Regions from separate parts of the Paenibacillus wenxiniae genome, predicted to be linked through region 2. Evidence: riboswitches for the same ligand, from Rfam matches in the RefSeq annotation. Region 2 holds a riboswitch; the other holds the start of a gene.

Region 1 (9,881 bases), on a different contig from region 2:
AATGTACACATGTCGCTTATTTATTAGCTGCTTCATACTTCATGGGGGATGTGCCCAATAGCCCTGTACTGGATTCCGATCCGGTACAGGGCTATTGGCATCGATATGATATACTGTTAAGCAGATTACAGCAGCGGTTGGGCATAGTAGCCCTTACCTTAGGCTTGTCTCGGATCGGACACCATGTATACCAGATGACGAAAGAAAGAAGTGGAGCCTTTGTTTCTCGATATTTTGTTCGGTGTCGTATTGCCGATTATTGTGCTGATCGTTGCAGGCTCAGTGCTGGAGCGCATTTTCCGACTTGACCTGTACACTCTATCTAAAATCAACTTCTACTGTATTACACCGGCAACGGTATTTATGAGCATGTACCATTCCAATATGAATCCGGCGCTACTGGGCAATGTGATTCTGTTTTACACGCTCTATGTACTGTTGCTGTACATCGCCGGATCGATCACCTCTCGCATTATGGGCTATCGCAATGGTAAAAAAGCGGCTTTTAACAACAGCATTATGCTGGATAACTCCGGTAACTATGGTTTACCAGTGAATCAGCTTGTCTTTAACGGGGAGCCGTTAGCCGCATCGATGCAGGCGCTCATTATGTCGCTGCAAAGTCTATTAACCTTTACATACGGGGTTATCTCAATTCAAGGGTCACGACTACAGGGCAATTACCGCAGCGTTATTATCGGCTTTTTAAAAATGCCTGTTCCTTATGCGCTTGTACTTGGTCTACTATTGCATGTGATGGGCGTGCCGCTACCTGCCATGCTATCTCAGCCGCTGACGTATGCGCAGCAATCGATGGTCGCGATTGCGCTCATTACGCTGGGTGCCCAAATCGTCAAATATCCACTACGACTGTATCGGACAGACATTTATCTCAGCATGGCACTGCGGCTGTTTGGTGGGCCATTAATCGGATTGTTGCTTATTTATGTACTGGGCTTGAGCGGCATTCCTGCCCAGGCGTTATTGATTGCCTCCGCGATGCCGACAGGCGTGAACACGTCGATTCTGGCGGAAGAGTATCGCAATGAGCCGGATTTTGCTGCTCAAACCGTGCTGCTATCGACGATCGTCAATGTGTTTACGATTACAGCCGTTATCACCCTTTCGCATTATGTCGCCTGAGGAAGCGGCTGCAAAACTTGTTTTCAGGGTAGTCCAGGTCTTATACTGATACTGTTTGCCCTGCTTGTGTGTTCATTCCAACCTTTACTGTTTATCGGTATGGACGCGGATGCACGATCTGACTGCTCGTCAGCAGCAGGCACATCGTTCTAAGGCAATTATTCATTTAAAAGGAGTGAGCATATATATGCTACGCCAACCACGTCAAGCAATTGTATTTTTCCTGATGTTTAGCGCATTGATCCTCGTGCTTGCAGGCTGTGGTAATGCAAGCACTGGCAACAATGCCGGACAGAGCAGTACGTCATCCAGTAGTTCATCCGAATCCGGTACGACTGGATCAGACAACAGCAGCTCCAGCAGTGAGCAAAGCCAAGCGACGGGCACTGACAGTAATTCGACTTCTGCCAATGACAATTCAGCAAGCTTCAAGCAAGCGAATGATCCGATCGTCACGATCGAAATGGAGGATGGTCAGAAGATCGAACTGGAGCTTTATCCAAAAGCTGCGCCGAATACAGTGAACAACTTTATTTCACTGGTAAAAAAGGGATTCTATGACGGACTCACCTTCCACCGTGTTATCCCTGGTTTTATGATTCAGGGCGGTGATCCGAATGGCAATGGCTCTGGCGGTCCGGGCTATAGCATTCCAGGTGAATTTAACGAAAACAATGTACAAAATGATCTCAAGCATACACGTGGCGTGCTATCGATGGCACGTGCTGGCGATCCGAACAGTGGTGGCTCCCAATTTTTCATTATGGTTGCTGATGCTCCGCAATTAGATGGAAAATATGCCGCATTTGGTAAAGTGATTAGCGGTATGGATGAAGTGGATAAGATCGTTAATTTGCCACGTGGCGATATGGATAAACCGAATACCCCACCGGTGATGAAAAAAGTAACGGTCGATACGAAAGGTGTCGACTACCCGGAACCAGAAAAGAGCGGTAGCAACTAAGCGCTAACCGCCCCCATTTATACTCATCAAGCAGGCAGAGTAGCTCAGGATATCGATTCCTGGCGACTCTGCCTTTATTTTGCCTTGATGATGTACAAATCGACAGATCCGTTTTCAAATCTATACGATCGATACACAAAAAATTAATTTTAACTATTTAGACACTTAGCCATTTAGCCGATATATACATTACTCCGTCTACAGATTGGAGGATGCGGTACAGATCATCGTCTGACCACCGCATATTATACACGGAACTCATATTCAATCAGGGCAAATTCATCGAAAGGTGAAGACGCAAAGCCATGGGTCTACAGCGAAAGGCAGGGTTTCGCCATGACAGCCGGTTGCCGACGAATACCTGATAGGTATGAATCGAAGGAGTCCGATTCATCATGAGCTATACTAGAAATAATACAAAAACCATCTGGATCGCGATGCTTACGTTGCTGATCCTGCTGGGAGGTTTACCTATGCAATCCGCTCATGCGCAATCGGCTCAGAAAGCTACCTGGCTGTGGAATACGCAACTTATCGTCACTTCCTCAGCCGACGTGCTGCAATTTGCATCATCCCAAGGGGTCAACCTGATCTACCTGCAAATCAACCGTGACCTGGATGCTGCTGTGTATCACAACTTCATCGCCGCAGCTACTGCAAAAGGCATTGCTGTGCAAGCACTCGACGGTGATCCTTCCTGGGCGCTGGATTCCCAGCGTTCAAAGCTACAATCCTCGCTTGACTGGATTACCTCGTATCAGAATACAGCTAGTGCGGATCAGCGCTTTAGCGGTATTCATATCGATATCGAACCGTATTTATTGCGAGAGTGGAAAACGAAACAGAGTAAAGTCATTCGCGGCTGGCAACAAAGCGTACTGAGCGTTTCGCAAACCGCGCAGCAGCTAGGAATTTCCGCTTCTGCCGATATTCCATTCTGGCTGCATACACTGTACACAGCCGATCAGAAAACGACACTGAGCAGCTGGATGATGCAGCAATACGATTCGATTACGATCATGGCGTACCGCGATCGTGCGGATGCCATTGTGGACGTTGCTTCGGCAGAACTCGCTGAAGGTGTAACGGCAGGGATTAGCGTCTATGTAGGTGTAGAAACGAATGCTTCCGCAGAAGGAAATGGCATTACCTTTTACGAAGAAGGCGCAGCCTATATGAACCAGCAACTACAGATTGTAGATGATACCGCGTCGACGTATTCTTCCTTCGCTGGTATAGCGGTTCATGATTATGCAGGCTGGTCAGCCTTTATCAATCGCTAGACGAACAAATGATAGGCCACGATGTTTTGCTGATTATCGAATACAGAATTAGCAACACATCGTGCGATATGTATCCATGTACGTCTGCTCGTCTAACACTGGATCTTGATCCATCATTGCCAAAACGACTGCCCTTTGCTTTTTGAGGGGGAGTCGTTTTAATATAACAATAGGGACATATCGATCTCTCCATCGATTTGTGACGATTGTTGCGATTGCCTGACTATTTGCCTATATCTCCTTATTTCAATCTCTACAATTTAAACAATTGCTTCTTTTATAGGGCTGAATGTGACAAAAATGTTATGCAATAGTATCGTTTGGAGACAGATTAACATGTCGTATTGCTGGTATGATGGAACACGGGAACAAGAGAAATTTACTATGTAAGGAGCGTCTCACCACATGCTACATATGAAACGGTGGCTCATAGTCACACTCATCATGGCACTTTTCATTCCGCAAGCGATGACCGCCGATGCGAAAGCATCCGGCAAAAGCACTTCCGCAGCGTCCACTTCGGGTAAAACGGTATACCTGACGTTTGATGATGGGCCTACTGCACACACGATGGATCTGCTGGACATTCTGGACAAGTACAATGCACATGCTACTTTCTTCATGCTCGGTCCGCACATGGAGCGCTATCCTGCGGCAACCAAGCGTATCGTAAAAGAAGGGAACGGACTCGGACTGCACGGCGTTACTCATGTAGCAAGCAAATTTTATCACTCGCCGTACAGCGCTTATAATGAGATGGTTGGTGCTAACAACAGTCTTTACAAAGTGACCGGCCAGCGTACAAGTCTTGTTCGTCCTCCATACGGTAGCAAACCGTATCTGAAGCAGAACTTCCGTGATGTATTGCTGCCTGTAGGCGGATTCCACCTGTGGGATTGGAACGTCGATTCGCTGGATTGGAAATACAAAAAAGATCATCAGAAAGTGTACAACAGCATTATGCGTCAGATTCATTCCGTAGAAAAACGTGGTCAAACACCGGTTGTTCTAATGCATGATCAGCCAGCAACACTAAAAGTGCTACCTCTCGTATTGAAAGAGCTTCAAGCGGAAGGTTACACATTTAAAGTATTGAACAAGCAGCTTAAACCATTGAACTTCTGGAATGACGAGCGTTAATCATTAATCAATATGGATTCAACAAAAGCCAGAGCTTGAAGCATATGCTTCATGTTCTGGCTTTTTTGCATACGGAATGTGCAGACGGAATAGTGAGATTTAGACATCAAACCTTTGTTCCTTTAATTACGAAAATAACTGTGTAGTTAACTAAGCAATTAAACAAGCCAAACCGATAATGAACATAGAGCCTGACATCAGGCGTAAACAAAATCAAAAGGGCGAAAGGATGATTGTATGAATCGATATCATGCAATGTCAAAAGCAAAAATGCTCAAAATTTCATTATGTTTCATTCTTCTGCTAACTTCTTTTTCAAGTGCAGCAGGTTTGGTTTTCGCAGGACCAATGAATAATGTTTTTACAGTAACGAATACGAATGGTGACGACAGTACAGGTTCATTCGCCTGGGCGATTGCGCAAGCAGGACAGGTCGCTAACGGTAAAGTCGTATTTAACCCTGCTCTTGCAGGATCGACGATCACTCTGACAGGGAGCCTAACGCATTGGAATCCGGGGGATAACACTTCTCTTGAAATCGGAGCGCAATCGACCGGCAGCTTCACCATTCAAGGTCTGACTGATGCTCAGGGTAAGCCTGCGGTTACGATCAATGGCAATGGCGTACAGGGGATCTATGCAACAGGTAGTGGAACATTCAGTATGTCCAACCTGATTATGAAAAACTTCAACGTCGTCGATACGCATGGCGGACTGGATTACATGGGTTCTGCGTTATCCATTACAGGAGAACAATATTCCAGTGTGACGCTGGACAATGTTTATTTTATTGGCAATAACAAAGCTTTCAAAACGATGGGCGGTATCGTCTCGCTTAGCATCGTAAAGGCACCGTACAAAGCCAATTTTAACCGCGTTAAATTCCTCAATAACTCTCTAGCGGCGAATGATGCCTCCAATAACACTTTTCAAGGTATGCTATTTTTCAATAGCTTCGTGAAGGCAGTCATTACGAATTCCTTATTTGCAGATAATACAGTGAATACACATACTTCCTCAACTGGAATCGGCTCCATTAGTGCTGGTGGCGGTGCTTATGATGCGATCTGGTATAACAATACATTTGCTAATAATAGTCTGACAAATGATCAGGGAAATGTACTCGCGCCTATCGCATACCTTACAGATGCAGGCAGACCGAGCAATACGACGTTTGAAAATGAATTCCGCAACAATATCGTTGCTAACTCTTCGTTAAACTTTACTGCACAGACCAAAATCTCTGCTCTGCTGTTTAGAGCATCACCCGACGTTCCACCAGTGAGCGTTGATCCTAATCTTATTGTGACTTCCGCAGATTCCAGCTTATTCCGAAACACAGATATGCAGGACTACAGACTGACTAATACAGCTGTATCTGCTATTGATCAAGGCGATAATACGTATGTGTTGAGCAGTTTGGATCTGGACGGTAATCCTCGTTCAGATGGCGGCATCGTTGATCTGGGCGCGCTGGAATATGCACCGGGTTCCAATGCGGAGCTTGATTCCATCGCTAATCAGAAACCACATGCGGATGATGTATCCAAAGACAATGGTAGCTCGATTGCAACTGCAATCAAATGGGCTATGAATATGCCTCCTACAGTGAGCGCGATTGATCAATCCAGCCTGAAAGCTGTAGATTCTGCCGCTACCATCAATCTATACAAAAGCGCGGATTATGCAAGCAATGAAGTAGCAGGTAGCAGCTCGATTCCGATCAAAACCGATGGGCAACCGACGTATCTCTATGTTAAAGTGACCGCTGAGAACGGCACAACGGTTCGATACTATCAGGTCGCTCTGTATCCGCCCATCACAACAGTTACTTTGTTATCTGCTGTTGCAGATGGATCGGATACAAGCACAACGACCAAAATCGATCTTACATTCGACAAAGACATCAGCAATTTTACGATCGATGATATGTTAATTTTCGGTATTACCGCTTCGGCATCTGTTCAATCGGTAAGTGGTTCCGGCAAAAAATGGTCGGTCTTTGTAGACTCCATTCAACTCAATCCAGACCCCCCTCCTGCCAACCAGTATCCGACATCCGGGGAAGTTCAATTTATTCTCAATTCAGTACCTTATCTGTATAACTTTGATGTCGATTCGTCTTTACAAAATCTTACGATCTACAAAGCCAAAGCACCGCATACAACACCACAAGCAGCGATTGATTATACGAGCGAAAAGCTAACTGGACTGGAACCAGGTAATACCTATTCCATTAACGGCTCAAGTGTGATCGCTGATACGTATGGTCATGTCGATATTCCTTCGTTCTGGATGGGTCAGACGGTGAATGTGATCCATGTGGCAAGTGGTGGTTCTGTAGATAGCCAGCCACAAACGTTTACGATTCCAACTCGTCCGTTGCCGCCGATGAACATTAGTGTGACCGATGCGACCTATGCACAAGCACATGACGGCAAGCTGTCTGGCGTGAACAGCACAATGGAATATATGATTGGCGATGGCATTCAATGGAACAATATCCATAGCAATGAGATCGACAATCTCGCGGTAAACACGTACTTCATTCGTTACAAAGCAACGGCGACTTCATTCGCTTCCAAAGCGACTAGTAAAGCAGTCGGTGTGAAAGATCCAAATGCCGAGATTGTACCAGCACCTGCTGTAATAGCCGATGATACGATGAACACGATCAACGGTTTGGACACCACGATGGAAATTTCCGTCGATGGACAAGCATATGTATTGTACAATGGCTCGAATTTACCGGATCTGACAGGTGACCATGACGTGAAAGTACGTTATGCAGCCACTTCATCCAAGCCGGCTGGCCTGGTCACCTTGCTCAACTTTACCGCTAATCCGGTTCCGTTGTTGCTAGTAACTGCAACTGATGCACCCGGCTCCAGCAATAACGGTAAAACAGCGATTAGCATTACTTCTTCTAGTCTGCCTGGCTCTGGCCACAAATGGGTATTCAAAAACTTCGGTACTACTACGGTCGTGCAGCCAGCAGTAGGAACTATCGCTAATGGATATAGCGACTTGCCAGCCAGTGGATGGATTGATGCGGCGAATAATGATTCGATCATCGTAGCTGAAGTGGATGGAAACGGCAAAGTGCTCCGTTTTGCTACGGTCAAAGCGATCGTTATTACGGAAAGCTCCAGTGGTGGCAAGTCTTCGGGTGGTGGCGGAAGCACGCCTTCCACAACACCGACCGTGCCCACTCCTGGAACGAGCACACCGACTACGGCAGGCAAACAACCGGTTATCGTACTCGTGAATGGCAAACAGGAAGATGCTGGCGAAGCGACTACCACAACCGAAAATAATATCAAAACGACAACGATTGATGTGGATACGAACAAGCTGAAAACAAAGCTGGATGCAGAAGGTCTAAACGCCATCGTCACGATCCCGATCTCGTCTGATTCCGATGTGAATCGAGCACAGATCGACGGTCAGGCATTGCAAAATATGCAGGACAAGTCCGCCACCATCGTACTGCAAACAGACACTGCATCGTATAAGCTGCCAGCCAAAGAAATTCAACTGAGCACGCTCGTTTCTAGCAATGGAACAAGCACTACCAATACGGCTAGCGATGTCAAAGTCATGATGCAGATTGCCAAGTCTCCTCAAGCGGTTACGGAGAAAATGACAGAAGCAAGCAAGTCGAAAAAAGCGACACTGCTCACCGCTCCGTATGATTTTAAAATTACAGTAACGAACGATGGCAAGTCGATCGATGTGAATTTATTCAACGCGTATGTAGAGCGTACGATTCAATTACCAGATAATGTTGATCCAACGAAAATCACGACAGGCGTTGTGCTGCGTGACGATAACTCCATCGATCATATCCCGACCAAAGTGATCCAGCAGAACAATCATTATTATGCGGTGCTGAACAGTTTGACCAACAGCAATTATTCTGTTGTGTGGCATCCAATGACCTTTGCGGATGTGACTAATCACTGGGCCAAAGATGCGGTTAACGATATGGGTTCACGTATGGTCGTTAATGGTGTGACCGATACGACCTTTCATCCGAACGCCAACATCACCCGCGCAGAATTTGCGGCTATTATCGTTCGCGGTCTGGGACTGCCAACAGATCAAGCAGCAGCTTCCTTTAGCGATGTGAAGTCCGATGCATGGTACGCAGGCGCTGTACAAACGGCTGTTTCGTACAAGCTGATCAATGGCTTTGAGGATGGTACATTCCGTCCACAGGATACGATTACACGTGAACAAGCGATGATGATCGTAGCGAAAGCGATGAAGCTGACCGGTCTTGCTGAACGTACCTCTGCTTCTAATGCGACATCTGCACTGGCTAGCTTTACTGATCACGGTCAGATTGGCGGCTGGGCTAAAGACAATCTAGCACTGACTGTTCGTGCCAAGCTGATCAACGGACGTAGCGGCAAAATCGATCCAAAAGCGAATATGACGCGTGCCGAAGTTGCTGCGCTTGTTGAGCGTCTGCTCAAACAATCCCAGCTGATTTAAATAGGCAGTAGGAAAATGTCCGTAGGATATGTAGTATTGTAGCGAAGTGCGATTTTTAGAATAGATACAGGAGATTTCAATAATAGAGTGCATCCTAAATAGACATTAGAAAACCCTCGGGTAAACCAATGTGCAATTTAGGGTGCACTCTACTTTAGGTTCTAGCTTTTTAAATTGTTCAGATAAATTAGCGAAGTCGAATCACGCATTATTGCATCAATTATTATATGCTTCTCGATGTTTAAAGTGGTATCCTTTATCTTCTTGCAATTTTTCATCTTCACTCGAAGGCGTACTATATTGACGAACTCCAGCATCATTTTTCAAATAATAATAAGTCACAGTTGGTTCATCCTTAAAAATCACTCGCGTATTATAAGCAGGTGCTTTACTAAAATCAGTTTCAATCGATAAAATATCGGAGGCAGAGTATCCCTTTTGTTCTAAATAAGCTTCAACATCTTTAGTGTGCATATGCTTCATCAACTGAATATGTCCATACAAAGTAACTATAATAATTAAGACAAATGTTGCTAAAAACAGTATCTTCCTTTTCATCATACAGCACCTACTCATTTTTCTCTTGGTACATTTGTATATTCATCATCTAATAAGCAGCTAATACAACAAAAGAAATACATATCTCTTTATCGATTTTTTAACACTATTATCTCGATTGATTTCGTCTCCACATTCGCAGTCCAGCACGTTCGCTGGTATGATAAAAGAAGAAGCGAACGCTTCATCTATACGATCATACGATCAGATTTAATCATGAAAGGACGCCGATTCGATGATGAACATTCAACCCCATATTCACTGGCAGACTCCTGCTGTTACTCGTCACGAAC
Region 2 (9,881 bases):
AGGAGATCGCTAACACTGGAGCAGTACGATATTTTGCTTCGCAAAAATCCTTTTTCAGTTCACCCCGTGTTAGGAGATCACTAACACTGGAGCAGTACGATATTTTGCTTTGTAAAAATCCTTTTTCAGTTCACCTCGTGTTAGAAGATCGCTAACACTGGAGCAGTACGATATTTTGTTTCGCAAAAATCTTTTTTCAGTTCACCCCGTGTTAGGAGATCGCTAACACGGGACATGCAGATCTACACTCTATCCTACACCACTACTCACGAACCGATCATCCAGCGCAACTCGCCATATAAACTTACTAACAAATACAGCGCAATTCCCCAGATCAACAGAGCAGAGCTGCGATTCAGCCATTGGAACCATCGCCCTGTCTGATCCAAGCGACCGATCGTCATCCCTGCCACCGCCAGCAGCACAAACCATAACCACGACACAATGATACAGGTCAGCGTAAATGCCCAGCGCTCCCCACCTTCATAACGCAGCGAGCTTGTACCGATCACACCAATCGTATCCAGCAGCGCATGTGGATTCAAAAGTGATACCGACAGCGCAAACCCGATTTGTCGTTTGGCGTTCATTGGCATAGTTGCTGCCGTATCGAAAGCTTTTGTAGATTGTGTCCGTTCATTTTGCTCAGCCATCGGCAGATGAGGCGATGGTGCAGCAGCGCTTTTCCATGTCACCCAGCCCATATAGATCAAAAACAATACACCCCCACCCATCAACATGAGCTTGACGCCGGGCAGTCCAAGCACAATAACCGACACGCCTCCAACGGCAACGCTAATTAACAGCGTATCACATAGTCCCGCGGTCATCACGACAGGAAGCACAGCACGCCATTTGCGCTGAACGATACCCTGCTGAAAAATAAACACATTTTGCACACCTAGCGGTAGAATTAATCCTAACGCCAGTATAAAAGCATGTACCACTACACCAGCCATATATTCCTCCCCCTTTTACATAAAGCCCATTGTATCAATGCGGATCGTACCCTCCAACAGCCAAATCGAAATCCGCTATACCAGCCAAATACTTTATGTAAAATAGCCTGCACCCCTGTAACCTGATCGGTCTCTATTTAAATCCGATTATCCATACGATATACGCAATCCGATATACGTGCCCCGTCTGCAAATGATAGCTCCAACGTATATACGTATAAGTCCACTCTGAACAGTATACCTTCACCTGTTATACTGAAATATATAGCGTTAAGCATCGTTTATCGTAAACTAACATCAATCGCAAGATGCGAGCGATGAACCGTTTTCTGGATATGAAGAGCCAAAAGGTCATCTTCGTTTGCGGCAACAGCTCGTTCATTGTGCATCGTTTATCGTAAAGGGGAATCCGTCATGAGCAAATCCAAGCTACGCTGGCTGCTGGAGCGTGACCAGACATTACCGCTCTATCGTCAAATTGAACAGCAGCTACGGCAACGTATTAGTAACGGCGAATGGCCTGTCGGCACGCGTCTGCCTTCACAGCGTAAGCTAGCAGAGCAGCTAGGTGTGAATCGCAGTACCGTGACACAGGCGATTGACGAGCTTGCTTCCTGGGGGATCATAGCGGGAAATAAAGGTGGCGGCACACGAGTAGTCAATAATACATGGAATCGTCTGGCAGCAAACACAATTAACTGGGATCGCTATGTCGAGTCAGGAGCGCATCAACCGAATTTGCCAGCGATTCGTCAGATTAATGAAGCGGAATATCGTGCTGACATCATTCGTACAGGAACCGGTGAACCTGGTCCAGAGCTGCTGCCCACAGCGCGGATTCGCCATATTCTGGCAGATGCGAGCGATGAACCGTTTCTTGGCTATGAAGAGCCAAAAGGTAATCTTCGTTTGCGGCAACAGATTGTTCATTATGTAGCAAAACAAGGGATTCAGTGCAGTCCAGAATCGATTTTGATCGTTTCCGGTGCGCTACAAGCATTACAATTGATTGCCATTGGACTGCTTCAACGTCCTTCCAGTATTGTGGCTGAAGCGCCCTCTTATATTCAATCGGTACGTGTGTTCCAGTCTGCCGGCATCGGTGTCCATCGTGTCGCTATGGATGCGCAGGGGATCAAGATGAGTCATTTACGCCAACAGTTGACCGAGCATCAGCCTGGTTTATTGTACACGATTCCAACCTTTCATAATCCGACCGGGACGATCATGTCCAATGAACGTAGAGCCGAATTGCTGGAGCTTTCCAGTAGCTTATCTTTGCCTTTAATTGAGGACGATGTGTATCGTGAGCTGTGGCTGGATGAGGAACCGCCGCCACCGCTCAAGTCGCAGGATCGTCACGGTAATATTTTATATCTAGGCAGTTTATCAAAAATGATGTCGCCCGGCATTCGTGTAGGCTGGATAATCGCTCCTGTGCCTGTCATCGACCGACTTGCTGATATTAAAATGCAAACCGACTATGGCTCCAGCGGTCTCTCCCAGTATGTAGCCACACGCTGGCTGGCAGATGGACACCAGGCACAGCACCAGGCATGGCTACGGGAACAGCTTCAAGCACGGCGCGACCGATTGCTTGCTGCATTGGAATATCATTTTGGCGATATCGGGGCATGGAATGTACCGGCAGGCGGCTTTTATATTTGGCTGCGTCTACCTGTAACCGTTCATGTGCATCGTCTGTTCAAGCTGGCACTTCGCGAACGCATTCTGATCCATCCGGGCTATATGTATGATCGTGCGGCTGCTCATCATATCCGATTGTCGTATTCCTATGCTGAGATGGGACAACTGGAGCATAGTATACAAAGATTGCGCCAGCTCGTTAAGCAATGTATGGATGTGTAAACCTCTCATTCTGGCTTTTTCTATCTAGCTTTTTCTATCTAGCTGTTTCTACCTTATCCACATGCCACTTATACGTTATTGCTGATCGCTTCTTAACTTGTTTACCTGTCACTTGTTTGCTTATAACCGGTTTACTTGCCGTTTATTCAGTTGTCACTTGTTCATTTATCGCTTACCTGTATACAAGTTCATCTGATAAACGGGTATGTTATAAACGTTCATCCTTTACCATCTAACGATCACAATAATTTCACACCAGAATAATCCATTTTTTAAAAATAAACGTAGATATTCATATAATATTGATCATTATTTGAATCATTAGCTGAAAAGCGCTTTAATAGTATGTAAGGAGCTTAGCATTTGCAAACATCTAGTGCAGATCACACTTTTCAATACTTGTTCAAAATGTTAGAAAGGGGGCTATATTATCCGTGAAAAAATGGTCATATCTGCTCATTATGCTAGGCATTGCGGTTCTACTTTATCCTAAAGCATCCGAATGGTACGCCGACTGGCAACAGGAACGCTTGCTTGCCCAGGCGGAACAAAGTGAACAAGCTGGCTCAAGCGCCGGAAAAAATAATTTAAAAAATGAATATTCTCGCGTAAATGCTCTACTAAATGAAGGGTCTGCTGCCGATAATAACAATAGTGCTGATTCAGCTCTTACAGCGGCGGCTCAAGGCGACATCATCGGGATTATTACGATTCCTGTTATCGATGTGAAATTGCCGATCGTTGAAGGCGCTACGCGCGACAATATGCGCAGTGCTGCGGTACACATTTCCGAGACAGACCAGCTTGGGACTATTGGTAACTTTGCTGTTGCTGCTCACCGTGCTCATAAGTATGGACGACTGTTTAATCGTCTAAACGAACTCAAGCTTGAAGATACGATTCAGATTGAGGCGCAGGGGCATGTATACACCTATACAGTAGATCAAATTCACATTGTGGAACCTACAGATGTATCGGTGTTAAACGCAAATGGTAAGGAGCAAGAGTTGACGCTCGTTACGTGTGATCCGCTCATTAATCCGACCCATCGACTGATCATTCACGCTCATCGAACCGATCAGCAAAGCTGATTTTTGCAACAGGGACTAAAGTATTATTCATTTCGCGTATTTTGACGAATAGGGATTGTGATTTTCGCAAAAAGTGCTATGATTAGGTTGTGGTTACTCAGTAACTTTTTACGAACACTACAAGAACTAATTTCTCTGTTATTTGATATCGTGTACCTGGTACACATTCGCATAGCTTGAACGAATAGATCAAAGCTTTTGCACGATAATGGCAAACCTGTTGAAAAGCAGGGACGCAAAGCTATAGGGCCTTACTCATTGTGAGTTGGCAGCCAGCTACCGAATGGATAAGCTTTTTTTGTACGCTATAATTACCAATTTTTATAAAACTTAGACGATAATGGCAAAACTATTGAAAAATAGTGACGCAAAGCTAAAGGGCCTTACTTGCACCTCGCAAGTTGGCAGCCAGCTACCGAAAGGAGTTTTACCCATGAAAAAACTATTAATTGCTTGCTCGCTCGCTACATCTTTCCTGTTCGGTGCAATCAGCCCTGCATTTGCGGCTGAAACGACAAACTCCGAATGGCTGGACACTTCGAATATGACAAGCGGCTACATCGCCGTTAACTATACTCCTGCATCGGCTGCACGTACGAAAGTGATGATCGCAAAAAGTGGTACAACATACACTTACGATCTGAACACAGTAAGTACAGCATCGACCTTCCCTTTACAGCTAGGTGACGGTAAATACGAAGTTACACTGCTGGAAAACACATCCGGTAACAACTATCGCAAAGTTAGCTCGGATTCGCTGGATGTTACTCTGAACGATCCAAACAGCGTATACCTGGCTTCGACTCAAAACATCAACTGGAAAAACAGCCCTGCTGTTATTGCAAAAGCTCGTGAACTGACTGCTAACGCAACAACAGACACAGCTAAAGCACAAGCAATCTATGATTACATCACTTCGAAAGTAAAATATGACTATGCACTGGCAGCAGCATTGCCGACTGTATATGTTCCAAGCCCTGCTCAAACATTAGTTTCGAACAAAGGGATCTGCTACGATTATGCTTCGCTGAATGCAGCAATGCTGCGCAGCGTAGGCATTCCAGCAAAGCTGGATATGGGTACTACGACTAAAGTTAAACAATACCATGCATGGAACGAAGTATTCCTGAATGGCAAATGGGTTGTAGTTGACACAACTGTAGATGCATCGATGAAACAAGGTGGCAAAAAAACAACAATGACTACAGATGCTAGCCAGTACACAGCAGTCAAAGTATACTAATTCATTCGACAAGCGCTTGCTGACGATAAATGATACAAAATAAAACAACCGGCATACTGCTTTCATGAGCAGCACACCGGTTGTTTTTATTTTCGGGTTTTTATTTTGTGATTTTTATTTGCGGTTTCTATTTGGCGCCTCGTTTGTTGCGTACATCTTCAAGCGACTTATACAACAAGCGACCACAATATACTTTATCGCATCATTCGCTAGTTTATCAGGTATATATTAGTTATGTTACAAACCTATCTTCCAATACAATATAATACAATACAAAAAGCCAGATCGACTCAAGCACATGCCTAAGCCAATCTGACTCCCTCTTTCCTTCTCTCTTATTTCTTAATTTCTTATCTCTATACTTCATACTCCATACTTCATATCTTAACCTTCACTACTCCTAACGACTACACCTCTGGATAATCATTACTCTTTTTACCACGCGGATCGGAATACACATCCTCTTCCTCTGGCTTCGGCTTGTTCAGCTCGCCACCCATCGCTTTAAGAAAGTGTAGCCCAAATGTCATCGTTGTGCGCACATCTGGATCACGCATCATTTTCAACAATGCCAGCATGCCTGGTGGTTCTTTATCGATATGATCGCCATATTGACGATTGGTTGGATCAATCTCACTGATTTGACCCAGGCTGCTACCTAGCGCATTAATAAGGCGATTCATTTCGAGCGGATCAATACTACCGAACATTTGCACCATCGTCAGTCCATTTTTTAATAACGGCGGTAGATTGAGCGCATTGATCAACTGCACACCGTGCAATCCGAGTTCAGTACGATTTTCGAGTGCGGCGCTGGCAATGTCCAATATCCCGGCATCGTTCAGTTCTTTCACGATACCGATCGTCTTCACAATCGCTTCCTTGTTACTGGCAATGGCATCGATCACCTGACTAAGTGACTCGGCCTGAATTTCTGCTGCTGTCGGTTCGTGGCGTTCAATTCGATTAATGGCTCTGGCCATGCTGGGCACGCTCCTTCCGTATAGTATCCGCAATCGGCTCGTAATCGTCGCGCTTCCATTTGTCCTCTACCCGCACACTAATCTGTGGATGCCGTTTGGCAAACCGATGATTTACCTGTGGCAACGGGGATACGCCGCGATCTTCCAGTACCTCCATACGTACACTAATTTCCTTATAGCTTGGCGTATGGGTGACTTTATCGGTGTGACTGCTCGTCAGACGGTTAACCGCTTCGCTCGCCTGCTGCGTATTCATTGGCAAATACAATTCCTTGCCTCGTACTCGATCAGTCACAACGACCGACAGCTTCACCGCTCCGAATGGCGATACCAGACGTACTTGCGCCCCGGTCTCTATACCGCGCTCGGCTGCCAGCTCTGGCGATACTTCCAGCCAGGTAGACGGCACTTTATGACGAATATGTTCCGATTGATATGTCATATTGCCTTCATGGAAATGCTCCAGCAAGCGTCCATTGTTCAGGTGCAGATCGTATTCTGCTTCCGGCTCAAACGGTACTGTCCAATCAACCGGATACAGACGTGCCTTGCCATCGGGGAAAGCAAAACCGTCGGTGTACAGTAGTTCCGTACTGCTCCCATCTGGCTTCACCGGCCATACCTGACTGTTCCAGCCTTCCAGACGCTCATAGCTTACACCTGCAAACATAGGGGATAGGCTGGCCGCTTCGTCCATAATTTCGGACGGATGACGATAATTCCAGTTAGCTCCCAGTGCGTTCGCTACATCTTGAATGATGCGCCAGTCTGGACGCGAATCGCCAAGCGGTTCCAATGCCTGGTGGAAACGTTGAATACGACGCTCGGTATTCGTAAATGTACCGTCCTTCTCCAAACTTGGCGACGCAGGCAGAACGACATCCGCAAACTGCGCCGTGCGAGAGAAGAAAATATCCTGTACAACGAAAAAGTCTAGCTTGCCAAACATCTCTTCTACAAAATTAGAGTTCGAATCGACCAATGCCATCTCTTCACCAAACAGATACATGCCTTTAATACGACCATCTTCAATACCATCCACCATCTGATGATTATCCAGCCCTGGCTGATCCGGCAGCTTCACACCCCATGCCTGTTCGTACCGAGCACGCACTGCATCATCGCTCACTTTTTCATAACCAGGGAAGTAGTTCGGCATCGTACCAAAATCACATGCCCCTTGTACATTGTTATGACCACGCAGCGGATATGCACCTGTACCTGGACGGGCAAAATTGCCTGTTGTCAGCAACAAATTACAGATCGCTGTCGATGTATCTGTACCACCACGATGCTGTGTGACACCCATGGCCCATAAAATACATGTGCTGCCGGATTGATGAATCATTTCCGCCGTTTGAATCAGCTGCTCGCGCGTCAGACCGGATTTCTCTTCCGCATATTCCAGTGTGTAGGGAGCGAGCGATTCGCGGTACGCATCAAAGCCTTCCACATGCTGATCGATGAACTCCCGATTTTCCCAGCCCTGATCGATAATATACTTCGTTACCGCAGACAGCCATACCAGATCTGAGCTTGGATGCGGATGTAAATGCAGATCGGCACGCTCAGCCATTTCATTTTTACGAATATCGGATACGATCAGCTTCTGACCGTATAGCTTATGCGCTCGTTTAACACGAGTCGCCAGCACGGGATGCGATTCCGCTGGATTCGCGCCAACGATTAGCACCAGTTCGGCTTGCTGAATGTCCTGGATCGTACCAGAGTCACCGCCCAGACCGACTGTACGCATCAGTCCGGACGTGGCTGGAGATTGACAGTAGCGTGAGCAGTTGTCCACATTGTTTGTACCCATGATCGAACGGGCAAACTTTTGGAAAATATAGTTTTCTTCATTTGAACATTTGGATGATGCAATATAAGCGAGCGAATCATGACCGTGTTCGTCACGAATGCTGCCCAGCTTTTCAGCGATAAGTGACAATGCCTCATCCCATGAAGCTTCTACAAAACGATCTCCCTGACGGATAAGCGGCTTGGTCAGGCGTTCCTCGCTGTTGACGAAATCCCAGCCCCATTTACCTTTAATACAGGTCGAAATGCCATTCACCGGCGCATCGACAGACGGCTCGATTTTTAAAATATCGCGGCCTTTTGTCCATACTTCAAAGCTACAGCCTACGCCGCAATACGTGCAGACGGTTTTCGTTTTCTCAATCCGGGATTTGCGCATCGATGCTTCCATCTCAGACACCTGAAAAATGCTCGCATACCCCGGTTCTACCGCTTTCGTCAGATCGATCAATGGCTCCATCAGTCGGCTATCGATATCCGTCATAAAGCCAGCTTCACCAATCATCGACGTCTCCATCAATGCATTACATGGACATACCGTTACACAATGTCCACATGACACACAGGAAGACTGATCGATTGGCACATCGTCATCCCAGACGACACGCGGCTGTTCGCGGCTCCAATCAATCGACAGCGTCTCATTCACCTGTAGATCCTGACAGGCCTCTACACAGCGTCCGCACAAAATACATTGATCTGCATCATACCGGTAAAATGGATTCGTATTATCGATCTCATACGGCTTCTTACGAAATGGATAACTCTGGTGCTCGATGCCGAGCCGCTCGGTCGTATTATGTACGACACAGTTCCCGTTATTGTTATCACATACCGTACAATACAGCTCATGATTGCGCAAAATACGGGACATCGATTCCTGCTGTGCATCCTTTACCAGATTCGTTTGTGTGGATACACGCATACCTTGCTGCACTTCGGTGCTGCATCCACGTACCAGCTCACCATTCACCTCGACCATACAAGTGTCACAGGTGTTGATCGGACCGAGCTGCTCGTTATAGCAAATTTGAGGAATATATAGTTCAGGTACTGCATTTACAGCCTGCACAATCGTCATACCGGGATGCGCGACTACAGATTGTCCGTCTACCTCAATCGTCCATGTTTCATTGCTGTCCATTTTCATTGTGCTTGGCCCACCTCTACTTTGCAAAATAAGGTTCAGTTATTCCACTCCATCTGTTCGTCTATCCGTTGACCTGTTCATCCATTTGCCAGATCGCGCTGTTATACGATTTCTGAGTCTGCATATGATTTATATTTCCTCTAATCCAGCGTATAGCTCCAATTCGTTGCCGCCTCTACTTGATTCATAACGGTATAAATTTAGGAGGGTATCGTATTGTATACCTATGCGATTGCTTGAGCAGCGTCCTACAAATGATAGGTATACTTAGTGATTCAGCTGCGATTATAGGTGCTTCGATGCGTGTATAGGTGCTTCGATGTGTGCTTCAACTACAGGCAAGTTCAGGTTAGGCAAACAGCTTTTTGAAATGTATTACCCTGTTTGTGCAAAAGTATGCAGTAGCTTCTACAGGAATATTATTTATGTAATTACATATCACTTCGTTTACAGTCATCCATCGCATAGGTATGGATTCTGTTATTCGTACATACAACACGTATTATTTACGTATAAGGCAAGCACATAGCCTATATGACAAGTTTAAGATCTTCCATTCTTATGAATGAATTATCAATAAATATACAGATAATCATGTTTCTGTATTTTTCATGCCATAAATTTTTCTAAAAGTGTGGAATTTTAAATTTTATCTATAATCAATTCGTAATTCAGCCACCGATATAAATAACAACAACATGACTATTCAAAAGCTGTGTATGTACGCTTCTGTGTATGTTGTGTTTTGCTGATTGTTTTGTTCATTAT

The links. A riboswitch is a leader RNA that binds a small molecule or an ion and turns the genes downstream of it on or off. The one in region 2 is predicted to bind cyclic di-GMP.
Region 1: linked by a shared signal. The riboswitch ahead of AAHF22_RS09090 (hypothetical protein) and the one ahead of AAHF22_RS18640 (transglutaminase-like domain-containing protein) in region 2 are both predicted to bind cyclic di-GMP.

The regions. Positions count from the first base shown of each region.
Region 1 is NZ_JBCGUH010000004.1:42,954-52,834, reverse strand. Features, by position in the region: gene AAHF22_RS09100 (AEC family transporter) at 220-1,143, shown strand; gene AAHF22_RS09095 (peptidylprolyl isomerase) at 1,331-2,107, shown strand; cyclic di-GMP riboswitch class I at 2,370-2,462, shown strand; gene AAHF22_RS09090 (hypothetical protein) at 2,503-3,390, shown strand; gene AAHF22_RS09085 (polysaccharide deacetylase family protein) at 3,796-4,530, shown strand; gene AAHF22_RS09080 (S-layer homology domain-containing protein) at 4,879-9,030, shown strand; gene AAHF22_RS09075 (DUF3139 domain-containing protein) at 9,247-9,588, opposite strand; gene cysC (adenylyl-sulfate kinase) at 9,827-9,881, shown strand, end outside.
Region 2 is NZ_JBCGUH010000013.1:5,166-15,046, forward strand. Features, by position in the region: gene AAHF22_RS18625 (LysE/ArgO family amino acid transporter) at 267-959, opposite strand; gene pdxR (MocR-like pyridoxine biosynthesis transcription factor PdxR) at 1,374-2,828, shown strand; gene AAHF22_RS18635 (class D sortase) at 3,263-3,919, shown strand; cyclic di-GMP riboswitch class I at 4,120-4,203, shown strand; cyclic di-GMP riboswitch class I at 4,252-4,339, shown strand; gene AAHF22_RS18640 (transglutaminase-like domain-containing protein) at 4,353-5,162, shown strand; gene AAHF22_RS18645 (helical membrane plugin domain-containing protein) at 5,570-6,145, opposite strand; gene fdhF (formate dehydrogenase subunit alpha) at 6,129-9,113, opposite strand.